Streptosporangium becharense: one gene and its partner. The protein of the gene in region 1 interacts with the protein of each later gene in a pairwise test. Links are inferred from orthologs where the notes say so. Each region holds a gene or a part of one and is shown on either strand. Other genes may lie near its edges. The genes, in order: rlmN and ftsZ.

The links.
Region 2: the proteins of rlmN (region 1) and ftsZ interact in binary tests that used the Escherichia coli proteins (3 or more experiments, as listed by UniProt). The link is inferred for Streptosporangium becharense from one-to-one orthologs.

The regions. Positions count from the first base shown.
Region 1 is NZ_JACHMP010000001.1:2,351,549-2,359,432, forward strand. Bases 1-2,838 are described here. They hold rlmN (dual-specificity RNA methyltransferase RlmN), read right to left. Parts: upstream 2,063-2,838; coding sequence 938-2,062; downstream 1-937. Other genes in these bases: aspS (aspartate--tRNA(Asn) ligase), read left to right, coding at 1-821; F4562_RS10050 (suppressor of fused domain protein), read left to right, coding at 2,122-2,838. In the rest of the region: more of F4562_RS10050, read left to right, coding at 2,839-3,204; F4562_RS10055 (phosphatidate cytidylyltransferase), read right to left, coding at 3,348-4,163; frr (ribosome recycling factor), read right to left, coding at 4,247-4,804; pyrH (UMP kinase), read right to left, coding at 5,198-5,893; tsf (translation elongation factor Ts), read right to left, coding at 6,016-6,849; rpsB (30S ribosomal protein S2), read right to left, coding at 6,959-7,873.
Region 2 is NZ_JACHMP010000001.1:1,574,094-1,581,998, forward strand. What follows is about bases 4,839-7,697. They hold ftsZ (cell division protein FtsZ), read right to left. Parts: upstream 7,036-7,697; coding sequence 5,641-7,035; downstream 4,839-5,640. Other genes in these bases: F4562_RS06740 (YggS family pyridoxal phosphate-dependent enzyme), read right to left, coding at 4,846-5,550; F4562_RS06750 (cell division protein FtsQ/DivIB), read right to left, coding at 7,261-7,697. Also shown: ileS (isoleucine--tRNA ligase), read left to right, coding at 1-759; F4562_RS06720 (hypothetical protein), read right to left, coding at 928-2,901; F4562_RS06725 (DivIVA domain-containing protein), read right to left, coding at 2,944-3,804; F4562_RS06730 (YggT family protein), read right to left, coding at 3,854-4,141; F4562_RS06735 (cell division protein SepF), read right to left, coding at 4,224-4,727; more of F4562_RS06750, read right to left, coding at 7,698-7,905. UniProt on the Escherichia coli protein: Essential cell division protein that forms a contractile ring structure (Z ring) at the future cell division site. The regulation of the ring assembly controls the timing and the location of cell division.

The DNA of each region.
Region 1 (7,884 bases):
GCACCGCCACCGAGTCCGGCGCGAACGTCTTCGGCATCGACTATTTCGGCCGCCCCGCCTTCCTCGCCCAGTCACCGCAGTTCTTCAAGCAGGCCCTGGTCGGGGTCTTCGAACGGGTCTACGAGGTCGGACCGGTCTTCCGGGCCGAACCGCACGACACCGCGCGACACCTGGCCCAGTACACGAGCCTGGACGCCGAGCTGGGCTTCATCGACGACCACCGCGACGTGATGGCCGTGCTCACCCGCGCGCTGGCCGGCATGCACGCCGCCGCGACCGAACGCGCCGGGGACGCGCTGGCCCTGCTGGGAGTGGAGCCGCCACGGGTACCCGAGGAGATCCCGGCGATCCACTTCGCCGACGCGCAGGAACTGCTGGCCCGGATGACCGGGGAGGACCCGCGCGGAGAACCCGACCTCGCTCCCGCCCACGAGCGGTGGCTGGGCGAGTGGGCACTGCGTGAGCACGGCTCGGAGTTCTTGTTCGTCACCGGCTACCCGATGGTCAAGCGTCCCTTCTACACCCACCCCGACCCCGAGCGGCCGGAGTTCTCCCGGAGCTTCGACCTGCTCTTCCGGGGGCTGGAGCTGGTGACCGGCGGACAGCGTCTGCACCGGCACTCCGACTACCTGGCGGCGCTCACCGCGCGGGGCGACGACCCGGAGGCGTACGCCGGCTACCTGGCGGCCTTCGCCCACGGCATGCCCCCGCACGGCGGCTTCGCCATCGGGCTGGAACGCTGGACCTCCCGCCTGACCGGCGCCGCCAACATCCGGCAGACCACGCTGTTCCCGCGTGACCTGCACCGGCTCAGCCCATGACGTTCTGAGAACCGCCGCGCACCCGGGGAGAACCGGTGCGCGGCGGTCGCGGCCGGGTGCCGGGTAGGGCTCTGCACCGGGCGGGTCGGGTGCCGGCGGAGCGGAGGCTGCTCGGGCTACTCGGCGGCGGCGAGCTGGCCGCAGGCACCGTCGATCTCACGGCCCCGGGTGTCCCGGACCGTCACCGGAACACCGTGGAACTCCAGCCGGCGGACGAAGGCCCGCTCGTCCTCCGGCCGGGAGGCGGTCCACTTCGAACCCGGGGTCGGATTGAGCGGGATCAGGTTGACGTGCACGAGCTTGTTCCTGACCAGCTTGCCGAGCAGGTCCGCCCGCCACTCCTGGTCGTTGATGTCCTTGATCAGCGCATACTCGATGGAGACCCGGCGCTTGGTCTTCGCGGCGTAATCCCAGGCCGCGCCGAGGACCTCGGCGACCTTCCACCGGGTGTTGATCGGCACCAGGGTGTCACGGAGCTCGTCGTCCGGGGCGTGCAACGACAGCGCCAGCGTCACCGACAGCCCCTCGTCGGCGAGCTTGCCGATCGCGGGGACCAGGCCGACCGTGGAGACGGTGATGCCGCGCGCGGAGATGCCCAGGCCGCTCGGAGACGGCTCGACCAGCCGGCGCACCGCGCCGATCACGGCCTTGTAGTTGGCCAGCGGCTCGCCCATGCCCATGAAGACCACGTTGCTCACCCGGCCGGGACCACCCGGGACCTCACCGGCCGCCAGCGCCCGTGCTCCCGCGACGACCTGCTCGACGATCTCGGCGGTGCTCATGTTGCGGGTCAGCCCGGCCTGGCCGGTGGCGCAGAACGGGCAGTTCATCCCGCAACCCGCCTGGGACGACACGCACATGGTGGCGCGGTCGGGATAACGCATGAGGACCGACTCGACCAGCGCGCCGTCGAACAGCCGCCACAGCGTCTTGCGGGTGGTGCCGCCGTCGGTCGTCAGCTCCCGCACCGAGGTCAGCAGCTTGGGGAAGAGCGCGGTGGCGAACTTCTCCCGGGCCGCGGCCGGCAGCTCGGTCATGCGCTCGGGGTCACCGTTGAGCTTCTCGAAGTAGTGCCTGGAGAGCTGGTCGGCACGGAACGGCTTCTCGCCGAGCTCCGCGACCGCGGCCCGGCGCTCGGCCATGGTCAGATCGGCCAGGTGGCGGGCGGGCTTGGCCCGGCGCGGCGCCACGAAGGTGAGCTGGCCGGGTACGGGAGCCCCGGACGGGCTGGCAGTCGACAAGTCCAACGCCTTCTCTCGACGGTTACTCGAAGCGGTGCTCTGATCTAGAGTCCGGAGGTGTGGCGACAATCCGCCCCGCCGGAGAGCGGGGAGACGGCGTCGAGGTGGTGTTCGTCGACGTCAACCCCTACGGGAGCCGAACCCTGACGGTCGAACGCGACGAAACCTCCTCGGTAGCTTACCTGTGCGGGCCCGGAGGCACGGTGCACGGAGCCACCTGGCTCGCCAACCACGGCCCGGCCCCGGACGAGATCGACCAGGAGCGTCTGAACGCGCAGCTGCCCCCGACACTCCCCGGGCCGCACACCCGGCACCCCGGCGGCAGACCGCATCTGGGCCCGCTGCGAGCACTCTGGTTCGAGGAGGGCGACGGCGTCGCCCTGTACGAGAACGACGAGCTGCTCGCCGTCATTCCTGGCTGGGCGGATCCGCGACGCGGCATACCCGGCTACTCCCGCGACGCCCTGGGCGAAACCCCCTTCGCGTGGCCCCTGGAGGAAGCCCACGACGAACTGACACCCAGACTGACCAGGGCACGTGCCTACTGGGACTGGCGCGGCACGGACGGCGCGTGGGCGTCGTACCAGCAGTTCGTGATGGGCCACCTCGACCGCGAACTCGGCTCTCCGGGCAGGTTCTGGGACGCCGGAGGCGGCCGGCTGCCCGCCGTCGGCGTCACCGAGCGCCCGCCGGAGCGCGGCAGGGACCACACCGTCCTGTCCACGGTCGGGATGAGCTGCCAGCGGATGCCCACCGTGGAGCAGTACGTCGACCGGCCCGACGACCAGGCCCGGGTGGAGCTCGTCGCGGCCACCTCGGGCGACCCCCGCGAGGCGGCCCGGTTGTTCCTGTGGCTGGGGCAGTACCCGTGGCACTCGGTCACCTGGCTGGGCCACGGTCACACCGCCACGTGGTACCACCGGCCGGAGACCTTCCCGCTCGGCCCCGCCTACGGCGGCGTGATGATGCTGGCCGGGCTCCCGGGCCTGCCCGACCTGTCGGGTTTCTCCTTCGGCGGGGACGCCGTACGGTGGCTCTGGCTCGTCCCCGTCACACCGGACGAACTACGCCTGGCCGCCGCCGAGGGTCACCGGGCGCTGCTGCCCCGATTATCCGCCGAGCGGCTCACCCGTGCGGGATGACCCGAGCCACCGGGCCACCGCTCGCACCAGTCGTCGAACCGCCGTTCGGACAGCCCCGTGCAGATCTCCCGTGCACCACCGCTCGGCGCCACCACCGGGCCACCGTTCAGACCAGCCGTCATGCGCCACCACCGGGCCACCGTTCAGACCAGCAGAGCCAGCAGGATCCAGACCGGGATCACCGCCGCCACCAATGAGTCGAGACGGTCCATCATGCCGCCGTGACCGGGCAGCACACTGCTCATGTCCTTGACACCGAGGTCGCGCTTGATCACCGACTCGACCAGGTCGCCGAGTGTCGCGAAGACCACCACGACCGCACCGATCAGCACACCCTTCCACACGTCCGCCCCCAGCAGCCACGCCACCAGCCAGCCACCCACCGCCATGCAGGCCAGCGCCGACCCGGCGAAGCCTTCCCAGGTCTTCTTCGGGCTGATCACCGGGGCCATCTTGTGCTTACCGAGGGAGATCCCGGCGAAGTACCCGCCGATGTCGCTGGCGACCGTGGTGGCGATGAAGACGACCACCTGGTCCGCGCCTTCCTGCGGATGGGCCAGCAGCAACGTCACGAACCCGGCGAGCAACGAGGGGTAGACGACGACCAGGACGGTCGCGGCGGCATCACGGACGTACCCCTCGGTCCCTTGGAACATCCGCCACGTCAGCAGGACGAGCACGGTCATCGCGAAGACGCCGACCAGCCAGGAAGTGCCGCCCCAGTAGGCGCCGGTGAGCATGCCGGCCATGCCTGCCAGAACCGGGACCAGCGGAACGTTGATCTCCCTTTCGGCGAACGACCGGACCAGCTCGGTCACGCCGAGCCCCACCGCGGCGATGATCACCGCAAGGAAGAGCTCCTTTACGAAGTAGAGAGAGAAGATGATGACCAGGGCCAGGCCGAGCCCCACCGCCACCGCGACGGGAAGGTTCCGGCCGGTACGGCTACTGCCCGCCACGGGTTCCACAGGGGGTCCTACTTTCATGCATACACAAAATCCCTGCCCCGTACGGACGACCCGCACGGGACAAGGATCATGGCTCAAACCTCGAGCAGCTCGGCTTCCTTGTGCTTGAGCAGTTCGTCGATCTTGGCGACGTGCCTCTGGGTGAGGTCGTCGAGCTCCTTCTCCGCCCGGCGGACATCGTCCTCGCCCGCCTCGCCGTCCTTGACCATCTTGTCGAGGATCTCCTTGGCGTGGCGGCGGATGTTACGCACGGAGACCCTGGACTGCTCCGCCTTGTTCCGGGCGACCTTGATGTACTCCTTGCGGCGCTCCTCCGACAGCTCGGGGAAGGCCACCCGGATGACCTGGCCATCGTTGCCGGGGTTCACGCCGAGGTCCGAGTTGCGGATCGCCTTCTCGATCGCGGCCATCGAGCTCTTGTCGAACGGCTGGATGACGACCATGCGCGCCTCGGGCACATGGAACGAGGCAAGCTGCTGAATGGGGGTGGGCGTACCGTAATACTCGGCGGTGATCTTGTTGAACATCGATGGGGTGACCCGGCCCGTACGGATGCCGGCGAAGTCCTCCTTCGCCACCGACACGGCCTTCTCCATCTTTTCCTCGGCTTCGAGGAGGGTCTCGTCGATCACAGCGGCTCCCTGTCTCCTGGTCGCTCACCACTCCTCACTCGCTTCGCGGCACGTTTCTGCATCGCACACCGCTCAGCTCGCTACGTCGGGCTCGCTCCCTGTCTTCTCGGTCGCTCACCATCCTCACGCACTTCGCGGCACGTTTCTGCATCGCACACCGCTCAGCTCGCTACGTCGGGCTCGCTTCCTGCCTATCGGTCGCTCACCGCTCCTCACTCACTTCGCGGCACACTCCTACGTCGCGCACCACTCCGCTCGCTACGTCGGGCTCGCTTCCTGCCTTCTCGGTCACTCACCATCCTCACGCACTTCGCGTTACGTCACCGCCCGGAGACCCGTGCCGGGCCGCCACGGTGACGTAACGCTCAGTTCGCTGCGTCAGGCTCGCTCCCGTCATCCCGCCGGGCTGACCAGCGTGCCGATCTTCTCGCCACGTACGGCCCGCAGGATGTTGCCCTCACCCATGAGGTCGAAGACCACGATGGGCAGTTTGTTGTCCATGCACAAGCTGATGGCGGTGGCGTCCATGACACCGAGACCGCGGGTCAGCACCTCGCCGTATTCGAGGTGATCGAATCGGACGGCGTCGGGGTTCTTACGGGGATCGGCGTCGTAGACACCGTCCACCTGGGTCCCCTTGAGCAGGGCCTCCGCGCCGATCTCCAGTGCCCGCTGCGCGGCGCAGGTGTCGGTGGAGAAGAACGGCGAGCCGAGGCCCGCCCCGAAGATGACCACACGCCCCTTCTCCAGGTGGCGGATGGCGCGACGGGGCAGGAACGGCTCGGCGACCTGCTGCATGGTGATGGCCGTCTGGACACGGGTGTCGATGCCGCGCTTCTCCAGGAAATCCTGGAGGGCCAGGCAGTTGATGACCGTGCCGAGCATGCCCATGTAGTCGGCCCTGGCCCGGTCCATGCCACGCTCGGACAGCGCGGCACCGCGGAACATGTTCCCGCCGCCCACGACGACCGAGACCTGCACCCCGCCGCGCACCGCCTGGGCGATGGAGTCGGCGAGGTGCCCCACGACGGCCGGGTCGATGCCCAGCGGCTCACCGCCGGCGAACGCCTCGCCGGACAGCTTCAACATCACCCGCTTCCAGCGGAGCGGGTCTGTGGACGACGAAACCGCCGACGTAGCGGGTCCTGGGTTCTCCTGCACGGCGGCGGCCTCCTCGTTTGGTGCTCTGTTCGAAGAGCTGGGATCAAGAATTAAGCCTGGCCGACCTTGAAACGGACGAAGGCCTGGACCTTGACACCGTTCTCGTCGGCGAACTTGGCGACGGACTTCTTGTTGTCCTTGACGAAAGCCTGCTCGAGCAGGGTGAAGTCGCGGTACCAGCCGTTGATGCGACCGTCGACGATCTTGCCGATGGCGGCCTCGGGCTTGCCCTCCTCGCGGGTCATCTCCTCGAAGAGCGCGCGCTCCTTCTCGATGACGTCGGCAGGGACCTCAGCCGGGCTGAGGTACTTGGGGGCCATCGCGGCGGCGTGCTGCGCGATGTCCTTGGCGACCTCGGCGTTGGCGGTGTCGAGCTGCACGAGCACACCGACCGCCGGGGGCAGCTGGGGGTCGGTCTTGTGCATGTAGGAGCCGATGAAACCGCCGTCGAGCACCGCGAAGCGACGGATCTCGATCTTCTCGCCGAGCGCGGCGTTGGCCTCGTCCAGGTGCGTCTTGACGGTCTTGCCGCCGAACTCCGACTCCAGCAGCGCGGGAACGTCGGCGGGACGGGTGGCCAGGATGTGCTCGACGACCTGGGCCGCGAGCTCCTGGAAGCGCTCACCCTTGGCGACGAAGTCGGTCTCGCAGTTGAGCTCCAGCAGCGCGGCGGTGGAGTCGCCCTCCTGCTTCAGGGCGACCAGGCCGTTGGAGGCGGTGCGGGTCTCACGCTTGCCGACGTCCTTGGCACCCTTGAGGCGGAGGATCTCGACGGCGCGGTCGAAGTCGCCCTCGGACTCCTCCAGGGCCTTCTTGCAGTCCATCATGCCGGCGGCGGTCAGCTCACGAAGCCGCTTGACGTCGGCCATGTTCACGGAAGCCATTGTCTTTTCCTCGTGGGAATCGTCGTGGATCGGGTGGGTGTACCCCATCTGGGCACACCCACCCGTGAGAAGTCGTACGGGTCGTACGGCCAGGCCGTACGAGGAGGACCTAGGCCTGCTTCTCGGCGCTCTCGGCGTCGCCCTCGGCCGCGGGGGCCTCGGCGGCCGGAGCGACCTCGGCCTCGGCCTCGGCAGCCGGAGCCTCCGCGGTCTCGGCCTCGGCCTCGGCCGGAGCCTCCTCGCTGCGGGTCAGCAGCTCCTGCTCCCACTCGGCCAGCGGCTCGGCGCCACCGGCGACGGCCGGCTTGTCGTCACCGCGGTTGGCGCCCGCGCGGGCCATGAGGCCGGCGGCCACGGCGTCGGCGACGACGCGGGTCAGCAGGCCGACGGCGCGGATGGCGTCGTCGTTACCCGGGATCGGGTAGTCGACCTCGTCGGGGTCGCAGTTGGTGTCGAGGATGGCGACGACCGGGATGTTGAGCTTGCGGGCCTCGCTGATCCCGATGTGCTCCTTCTTGGTGTCGACGACCCACACCGCGCTGGGGATCCGGGACATGTCGCGGATACCGCCGAGGGTGCGCTCCAGCTTCTCCTTCTCGCGGCGGCGCATGAGGAGCTCCTTCTTCGTGAGGCCGGAACCGGCCACGTTGTCGAAGTCGAGCTCCTCCAGCTCCTTCAGGCGCTGAAGCCGCTTGTGCACGGTGGAGAAGTTGGTGAGCATGCCACCCAGCCAGCGCTGGTTGACGTACGGCATGCCGACACGGGACGCCTGCTCGGCGATGGCCTCCTGCGCCTGCTTCTTCGTGCCGATGAACATGATCGTGCCACCGTGCGCGACGGTCTCCTTGACGAAGTCGTAGGCGCGGTCGATGTACGACAGCGACTTCTGGAGGTCGATGATGTAGATGCCGTTGCGCTCGGTGAAGATGAAGCGCTTCATCTTCGGGTTCCAGCGGCGAGTCTGGTGGCCGAAGTGGACGCCGCTCTCAAGCAGCTGTCGCATGGTGACGACGGGGGTGGACATGTGATTGTCCT
Region 2 (7,905 bases), 770 kb from region 1 along the record:
CTGGATCCCGCGCTGACGGAGCAGATGGCGCTGGTGCGCCGCCTGGTGGAGCTGGGCCGCTCGGCCCGCGCGGCGAGCGGGGTGAAGACCCGTCAGCCGCTCGGCCGGGCCCTGGTCGGCGCCCCCGGCTGGGCCGGCCTCTCGGCGGAGCTGCGCGAGCTGATCGCCGACGAGCTCAACGTCAAGAACCTGGAGGACCTCTCCGGGATCGGGGCCGACCTGGTGGCGTACACGGTCAAGCCCAACTTCCGGGCGCTGGGCAAGCGGTTCGGCTCGCAGACCAAGCTGGTCGCCGCGGCCGTCACCGCCGCCGACCCCGCGGCACTGGCCGGAGCGCTCCGCTCGGGTTCGCCGGTCACGGTGGACGCGGGCGAGCTGGGCACGGTCGAGCTGGGTGCCGACGACGTGATCGTCACCGAGCAGCCGAGGTCGGGCTGGGCGGTGGAGTCCGGGGCCGGCGAGACCATCGCCCTGGACCTGACCATCACCGACGAGCTGCGCCGCGCCGGCCTGATCCGTGACGTCGTCCGCCTGCTCCAGGACACCCGCAAGTCGACCGGCCTGGCCATCAGCGACCGGATCGACGTCTGGTGGTCCACCGGCGACCCCGAGCTGGCCGAGGCTCTGCGCACCCAGGGCGGCGCCGTGGCCGACGAGGTGCTCGCCGTCTCCTTCACCGAGGGCTCGGCCGACGGCCTGCCCGTCCACCACGACGGCGACCTGGGCCTGACCTTCCAGCTCCGGCGCGTCACGGCCTGACCCCACCGTCCCGCGGCGGCGAACCCCGCCGCGGGCCGGTGGAGGCGGATGTTCCGCCCGGCGGAACGCGAAGACCTCCGGGGATGGAGCACGGCTGCTCCATCCCCGGAGGTCCTCACCGTCGATCGGGTGATCCCCCGCCACCGGCGACGCTCGTGACCGGCGCGCCTAGCGGTCGTTCCGGCAGATCGGGCAGCCGCTCAGACCCGCCTCCTCAGCCTCGGCGCGGGACATGGTCTCCACACCGGTGCCGCCGATGTCGGCGCCCTTGACGATGGGGCAGGAGGCTTCGTGGAAGCGGCGCGTACCAGAGATGATCTTCACTGTCGCGCCGCCCGCCTCGGGCTCCGCCTTCCCCGTTCCGGGGACGGGACGCGGCTCATCCTTGATCACCGGTAGACCGCCGGGCGAGGTGACCTCCTCGTCGCGTTCGTCGTCGGGGCCGGGTGACGCGACCGGGGCCGTGGTCCGGGTCGCCGGCCGCGGCGAGGCGGAGTCGGCCGCCGTCGGCCGCCCGGGTTCGGTCTCGGCCGGCTCCACCGGCTCGGGGTCCTCATCGGCGTCCTCGTCGGCGTGACCCGCGGAGACGGCTCCGCCGGTCTCCGGCTCGTCGTCGACGATCTCGATCTCTCCGGACTCGGGCCCGGCGGACCCGGTCGTCTCGGTCCGGACCGGCTCGGGGTCGGCCCCCGTCGCCCGTGACGGCTCCGGCCCGGCCGCCACAGGCTCGGCCGGGGCCGTTCCGGAGCCCGTGCGGGGCACGGGGCCGGAGCTCTCCCCGGCGTCGGCTACGGGCCCCTCAGCGGCGGCCGGTGAGCCGGACGGCGCGGGACGGCCCGCGGATGCCTCCTCCTGCTCGGAGGGTGTCCCGCCCTCGTCCGCGGACGGTTCGGCGGACTCCGGCGGGAGCGACCGGGTGGCCTCGTCACGGCTGAACCAGTTCGTGGCCGAGGACTCGGCGTGCGGTATCTCGGGGATCGGCGGCAGCACCGGGAACGAGGTCACCGTGGACGCCGAGGACTCGGCGGGCTCCTGCGGCTCGGCCGGCACCTGGGGATCAGCCGGTGCTGAGGGCTCGACCGGCGCAGGGGGCTCGATCGACACCAGCGGCTCGAGGAACACCGTGGGCTCGGCGGACACCTGCGGTTCGGCCGGTTCGGCCGGCGCGGCGGGCTTCGCCGCGCGCAACGGCGGGGCCGCCTCGGACACCGCCGCCTCGGGCCCCGCAGGCCGGGACACCGTGGCCTCGGGCTCCGTGGCCCGGGACACCGCGTTCTCGGCCGCCGCGGGCTGGGGGTCGCGCCTCACCGGCTGCGCCTCGGGGGCGACCGGCGAAGCCTGCGAAGGCCCCTGCCGGGTGACGGGGGTGTACGGCGGGACGAAGCGGGCCGTGGCCTCGTGCCGGTCGGGCTCAGGGGAACCGGGGGGCTGGGAACCGGATGTGCGGGAGTGGGGTTCGTGCGGTCCGGGCTCTCGGGGACCTGACTCCGGGACGCCCCCGGCGGGAGCGGGCTCCCGTGCGGCGGCCGGGGGACCGGCGGTCTCCTTGGCCCCGGGCGGGGCCTCCTGCGGCAGGGGGGCCGCGGTGAACTCGGGCAGGCACGTGGTGCAGGGCGTGAAGCCCTCCTCCCGTGCCTCCTCGTGGGTGAGCTCCTCATGATCCCGGCCGGCCAGCTGGCGGCATCCCGCGATGTGGTAGCGCTTACGCCCGGGAATGACCAGGACGATCGCCTCGGCGCCCAGACCGCCCTGCTTCACGGCGGTGGCCGGACCGGCCGCCGGGCCGCGCCGCGGCTGGGGCGGGACGGTGGCCGCCTGCGGCACACCGGGCGGCACGACCGCCGCCTGCGGCACACCGGGCGGCACCATCCCGTGCGGCGCCGGAGGCCGGTTCGGCACGCCATGCGGCGCGGGGACGGCACCGGGGGGCAACGGCCCCTGAGGGGGCTGGGGCGGAGAGGCCCCGGCGGAAGCGCCGGGGAACAACTCGTGGCGGCGTAACAACGCCCCGATCACCAGGAAGACCGCGGACAGCACACTGACCGCGATCGACCACATGACCAGAAACGGCTTGGTCAGCACGAATCCCGCGATGAGCAGGACGATGGCCGTGAGGACCAGGCCAGCGCTGATGAGGATCACAGAGAGACTCCCGGATGCGGGTCAAGACGATGACCCGACACCTTAGCGGCGGTCGTTGTGCGGACCGTCAACGCCCTGGAAGGCGCCCGAGTGCTGCGACGGCTCGGCACCGCCGAACGGGTTCGGCGCACTCTGCAGGGTGGGCTGGCCGGGGGTCACGGCGTGCGACATCGCCGGAGGACCGCTCACGATCGGGAACCCGCCGCTGCCCTCGGCCGCGACGTTCAGTTCCGCGAGCTGGTTCTCCAGGTACAGCTTCAGGCGGCTGCGATACTCACGCTCGAAGCTGCGCAGTTCCTCGACCTTGCGCTCAAGCTCGTCACGGGTCTGCACCAGGGTGCCCATGGCCTGGCGGTGCCGCTCCTGCGCGTCGCGCTCCAGGGTCTCGGCGCGGGCGCGGGCGTCGCCGATGATCTGCTCGGCCTGGCGGCGGGCCTTGCCCAGGATGTCGTCGGCCTCGCGGCGGGCCCGGGTCACCGTCTCGTCCGCCTCCCGGCGGGCGTCGGCGATCGCCTGATCGGCGGTCTGCTGCGCGAGGGCGAGCACTCGGGCCGCGGTGTCCATGTTGTCCTCGGCCGGGGGCATGCCCATGCCGACGGGAACGGGCTGCTGGTGCTGGACCGGCTCGGGAGCCCGCATCGGCTCCGGCTGGGGCGGCATCATCATCTCCGGCTTGGGCTCGGCGACCGGGGCCGGAGCCATGGCCATGCCCATCCCGCCGGGGACCTTGCCCCGCATGCACTCCGCGAGCTTGGCGCGGAGCTCCTCGTTCTCCTGGATGAGACGGTCCAACTCGGACTCGACCTCATCGAGGAAGGCGTCTACCTCTTCCTCGTCATAGCCCGGCCTGAGCCGGGTCGTACTGAATTGCTTGTTCCGCACATCTGCGGGCGTCAGCGGCATTTCGGTCTCCTTGGCGCGCCTGGAGTCTGTCCGGAGGGACGGTACCCGATCAACGAAGCGCGGACACGAGCTGGATCAAGACCAAGACCACAATGAACAGCACTGTGAAGCTTAGGTCAAAGGCCACCGTACCCAACCGGAGTGGCGGAATGAAACGGCGGAGGAACTTGAGAGGTGGGTCGGTCACCGTGTATACGGCTTCCGCCAGTACCAGGACGACACCCGTGGGGTGCCACTGGCGGGCGAACGCCTGCACCGTCTCCAAGATCATTCTTCCGATCAGCAGGACGAGGTAGATGGACAGGACGAAGACCAAGATCCCGCTAACGATCCCCACGGCCTGCCCCCGCCTCCACTTCGCTCTGCCGCCCTCGGCCCCGTCGGGACCCGTCCGGCCGGTCACTGTTCATGGTGGCACTCTAGCTCTGGTTGAAGAATCCGCGTTCGGCGATTCGAGCCTTGTCCTCGGCGGTCACCTCGACATTGGCTGGGGACAACAGGAACACCTTGTTGGTAACACGTTCAATGCTGCCATGTAGGCCAAAGACAAGACCTGCCGCGAAATCAACGAGCCGCTTTGCGTCACTGTCAACCATCTCGGTCAGATTCATGATGACCGGGGTGCCGTCCCGGAAGTGCTCGCCGATCGTCCGGGCCTCGTTGTAGGTGCGGGGGTGGAGCGTGGTGATGCGGGCCAGATCGGTCGTGCGGCGCTCCAGGACCGCCGTCGCGGGCCGCTGGGCGGGTACGCCGGTCTCGGTGTCGTCGTCGCGCTCGTGGACCGTGCCAGGCCGCTCCTCGACGTCACGCCGGGCCTCTTCGAAGTCGTCGTAGTCGTCGTCGGGGTAACCGTCGTACCTGTCGTAGCGGTCGTCCTCCACAAGACCGAGGTAGACCGCCATCTTGCGCATCGCGCCGGCCATCGCTGCTTCTTCCTCCGTCTTACTTCGATGTGTTCGGGGCGGAACGACACCTTCCTGAACCCATCACCGTTCGACCACTATCCGGGTACGCGGCCGCCAAGGCCCACTTGAAGGGACATTACCTGACGAAGGGCTTCCTGCGACCGAGCAACGCCGTACCGACACGCAGGTGTGTCGCCCCGTTGGCAATGGCCTGGGACATGTCGCCGCTCATGCCCGCGGAGATGACGTCCGCCCCCGGATGGGCCTCTCGCACCTCCTGGGCGATCTCCCTCAGTTTGGCGAAGGCCCGCCCGGGATCCGCGCCGAGCGGCGCGACCGCCATCACCCCGCCCAGCACGAGCCCCTCGGTACCGGCTATCGCCTCGGCCAGCGCGGCGGCCCCGGCGGGCCGTACGCCGCCCCGGTCCGGGTCGTCGTCGAGGGCGATCTGCACCAGGCAGGTGACACGCCGGCCGGCGCCGGCCGCCTCGCGGCCGAGCGCCTCGGCCAGACGCGGGCGGTCGACCGAGTGGACGACGTCGGCGTAGCGGACCACCGAACGGGCCTTGTTGGTCTGCAACTGGCCGACGAAGTGCCAGGAGAGGTTCAGGTCCGCGCACTCGCGGGCCTTGGCCGAAGCCTCCTGGTCGCGGTTCTCCCCCACGTCGGTCACCCCGAGCCCGGCCAGCAGCCGTACGTCCGAGGCCGGGTAGGTCTTGGTCACCGCGATGAGCGTCAGCTCCTTGCGGTCACGGCCGGCGGCCCGGCACGCCTCGGCGATCTCCGCCTCGACGCGCGCCAGCCCGGCCGCGATCTCGTCACGTCGTGTTGTCTCCGTCACATCTCCGCCGCTCGAACGCTGGGAAACCGGCGGAGTCCATTCTCCCCGTCACGGCCGGGTGATCCGTCGCCCACCCGGCCGTGAGCAATGTCACTTCAGGAAGTCGGGGACGTCGAGCTCCTCTTCCTGCTCCTCGAAGATCACCGGACGACGCCGGGCCGGGTCGGGGACCCGGGCCGAGATCGGGGTCGGCTGCGCGGGCTCGGGAGCCGGACGCGGGATCGACACCGGCGGGGCGGACGGCTCCTCCGCGCGCTGCGGCTCGGCCTGTTCCACCGCAGGCGCCGCCGGCGGGGCGGGCGAGATCGCCGGGACGGGCTGAACCGGGTGGATCTGCTGGGCCGGGGGCTCCACCGGCGGCGCCGGGGTGGAGACGGGCCGCACCAGCGGCGGCGCGTGCTCGGCCCGCGGTTCCGGGCGGGGCTCGGCCTTCACCGTGGGCGCCACCGCGCGGACCGCAGGCGCCGCCGGCGGCGAGGCCGCCGGACGCGCGGACTGGGCACGGTTCGCCTGCTGCGGCAGCGGCTTGGGCTGCGGGGCGGGCTCGTCGAAGCCCGCGGCGATCACGGTGACGCGCACCTCGTCGCCCAGGGCGTCGTCGATGACCGTACCGAAGATGATGTTGGCGTCCGGCGCGGCGGCGTTGGAGACGAGCTGGGCCGCCTCGTTGATCTCGAACAGGCCGAGGTCGGAGCCGCCCGCGATGGACAGCAGCACGCCGTGGGCGCCGTCGATGCTGGCCTCCAGCAGCGGGCTGGAGACGGCCATCTCGGCCGCCGCGACCGACCGGTCGTCGCCGCGGGCGTGGCCGATGCCCATGAGCGCCGAACCGGCACCGGACATGACGGACTTCACGTCGGCGAAGTCGAGGTTGATCAGACCGGGCGTGGTGATCAGGTCGGTGATGCCCTGGACACCGGAGAGCAGCACCTGGTCGGCCGCCTTGAAGGCGTCCAGCACGCTCACCTGCCGGTCGGAGATCGACAGCAGCCGGTCGTTCGGGATGACGATGAGGGTGTCGACCTCCTCGCGGAGGGTCTCGATGCCCGCGTCGGCCTGCATCGCCCGCCGCCGGCCCTCGAAGCTGAAGGGGCGGGTCACCACACCTATGGTCAGCGCGCCCAGTGACCGCGCGATGTTGGCGACCACCGGCGCACCCCCGGTGCCCGTGCCGCCGCCCTCACCGGCGGTGACGAACACCATGTCGGCACCCTTGAGGACCTCTTCGATCTCCTCACGGTGGTCCTCGGCGGCCTTTCGCCCGACGTCGGGGTTGGCCCCGGCGCCGAGGCCGCGGGTGAGTTCACGCCCCACGTCGAGCTTGACGTCGGCGTCACTCATCAGCAGCGCCTGGGCGTCGGTATTGATGGCGATGAACTCGACGCCCTTGAGTCCCTCCTCGATCATCCGGTTGACGGCGTTGACTCCGCCTCCGCCGATTCCTACAACCTTGATGACCGCGAGGTAGTTCTGCGGTGCTGCCACGACGAGGGGCCTTTCCGCTCGTTGACTTGCAATTTCATGCGGCACGGGGTCCCGTGCCGTCGTTTCCCAAACCCTCACCCTCAAGTTGAGATTTAGCTTTATGTCAACCTGAGGAGTGATACGGACAGTAGGAGTTGCGCTCCTGGCGGGTCAACTAACCGCGCCGCAAGCGCGCCCGGCGTGTCGCCGGGCGTCCTTTTCGGCGCCGCGCCCGATCCCGGTAGATCATTTCACCGTCACGACGTCGGGTGAACTCACGTCGTAGGTGTCCGCAGGCCGTTTGAGCAGCGTAACGAGGATCTGGGCCTTGTCCGCCGGACGGTCGCCGCCGCCCCACACCACCGCGCGGCCGTCCTTGAGCCGCAGCGACACCGTTTCGGCGGAAGGCGCGAGAACCTCCGCGACCCGGCGGGCCAGATCGTCCGGCAACGCGCCGATGACGGTGAGCCCCGCCCGGGTCGCCGGGTCCGACGGTCCCGGCCGGTCGACACGGAGCACCGGCAACGTCGGCGGCGCGACGTCCCTGGCCTCTATGACGACCCCGTGCCGGTCCATCAGCGCCGACCTGCCCGACACCGGAACCACCGCCACCGGCTCCCGCTCGACGACCTCCACCCGCAGGGTGCCCGGCCAGTTGCGGCCGACCTCCACCGACTCGACCTGGGGGATCCCGCCGACCCGCTTCTCGATCTCGGCCACGTCCACCGTCGCCAGGGGCGTGCCCCTGGCCACCCCCGCCGCCTGCCGGATCCGTTCGGCGGGCAGACCCGCGTTGCCCGCCACCTGGATCTCCCGCACTCCCAGGACCGAGGAGAAGAACACCAGCCACGCCGCGGTTCCCACCACCCCGACGGTGAGCAGGACCAGGAA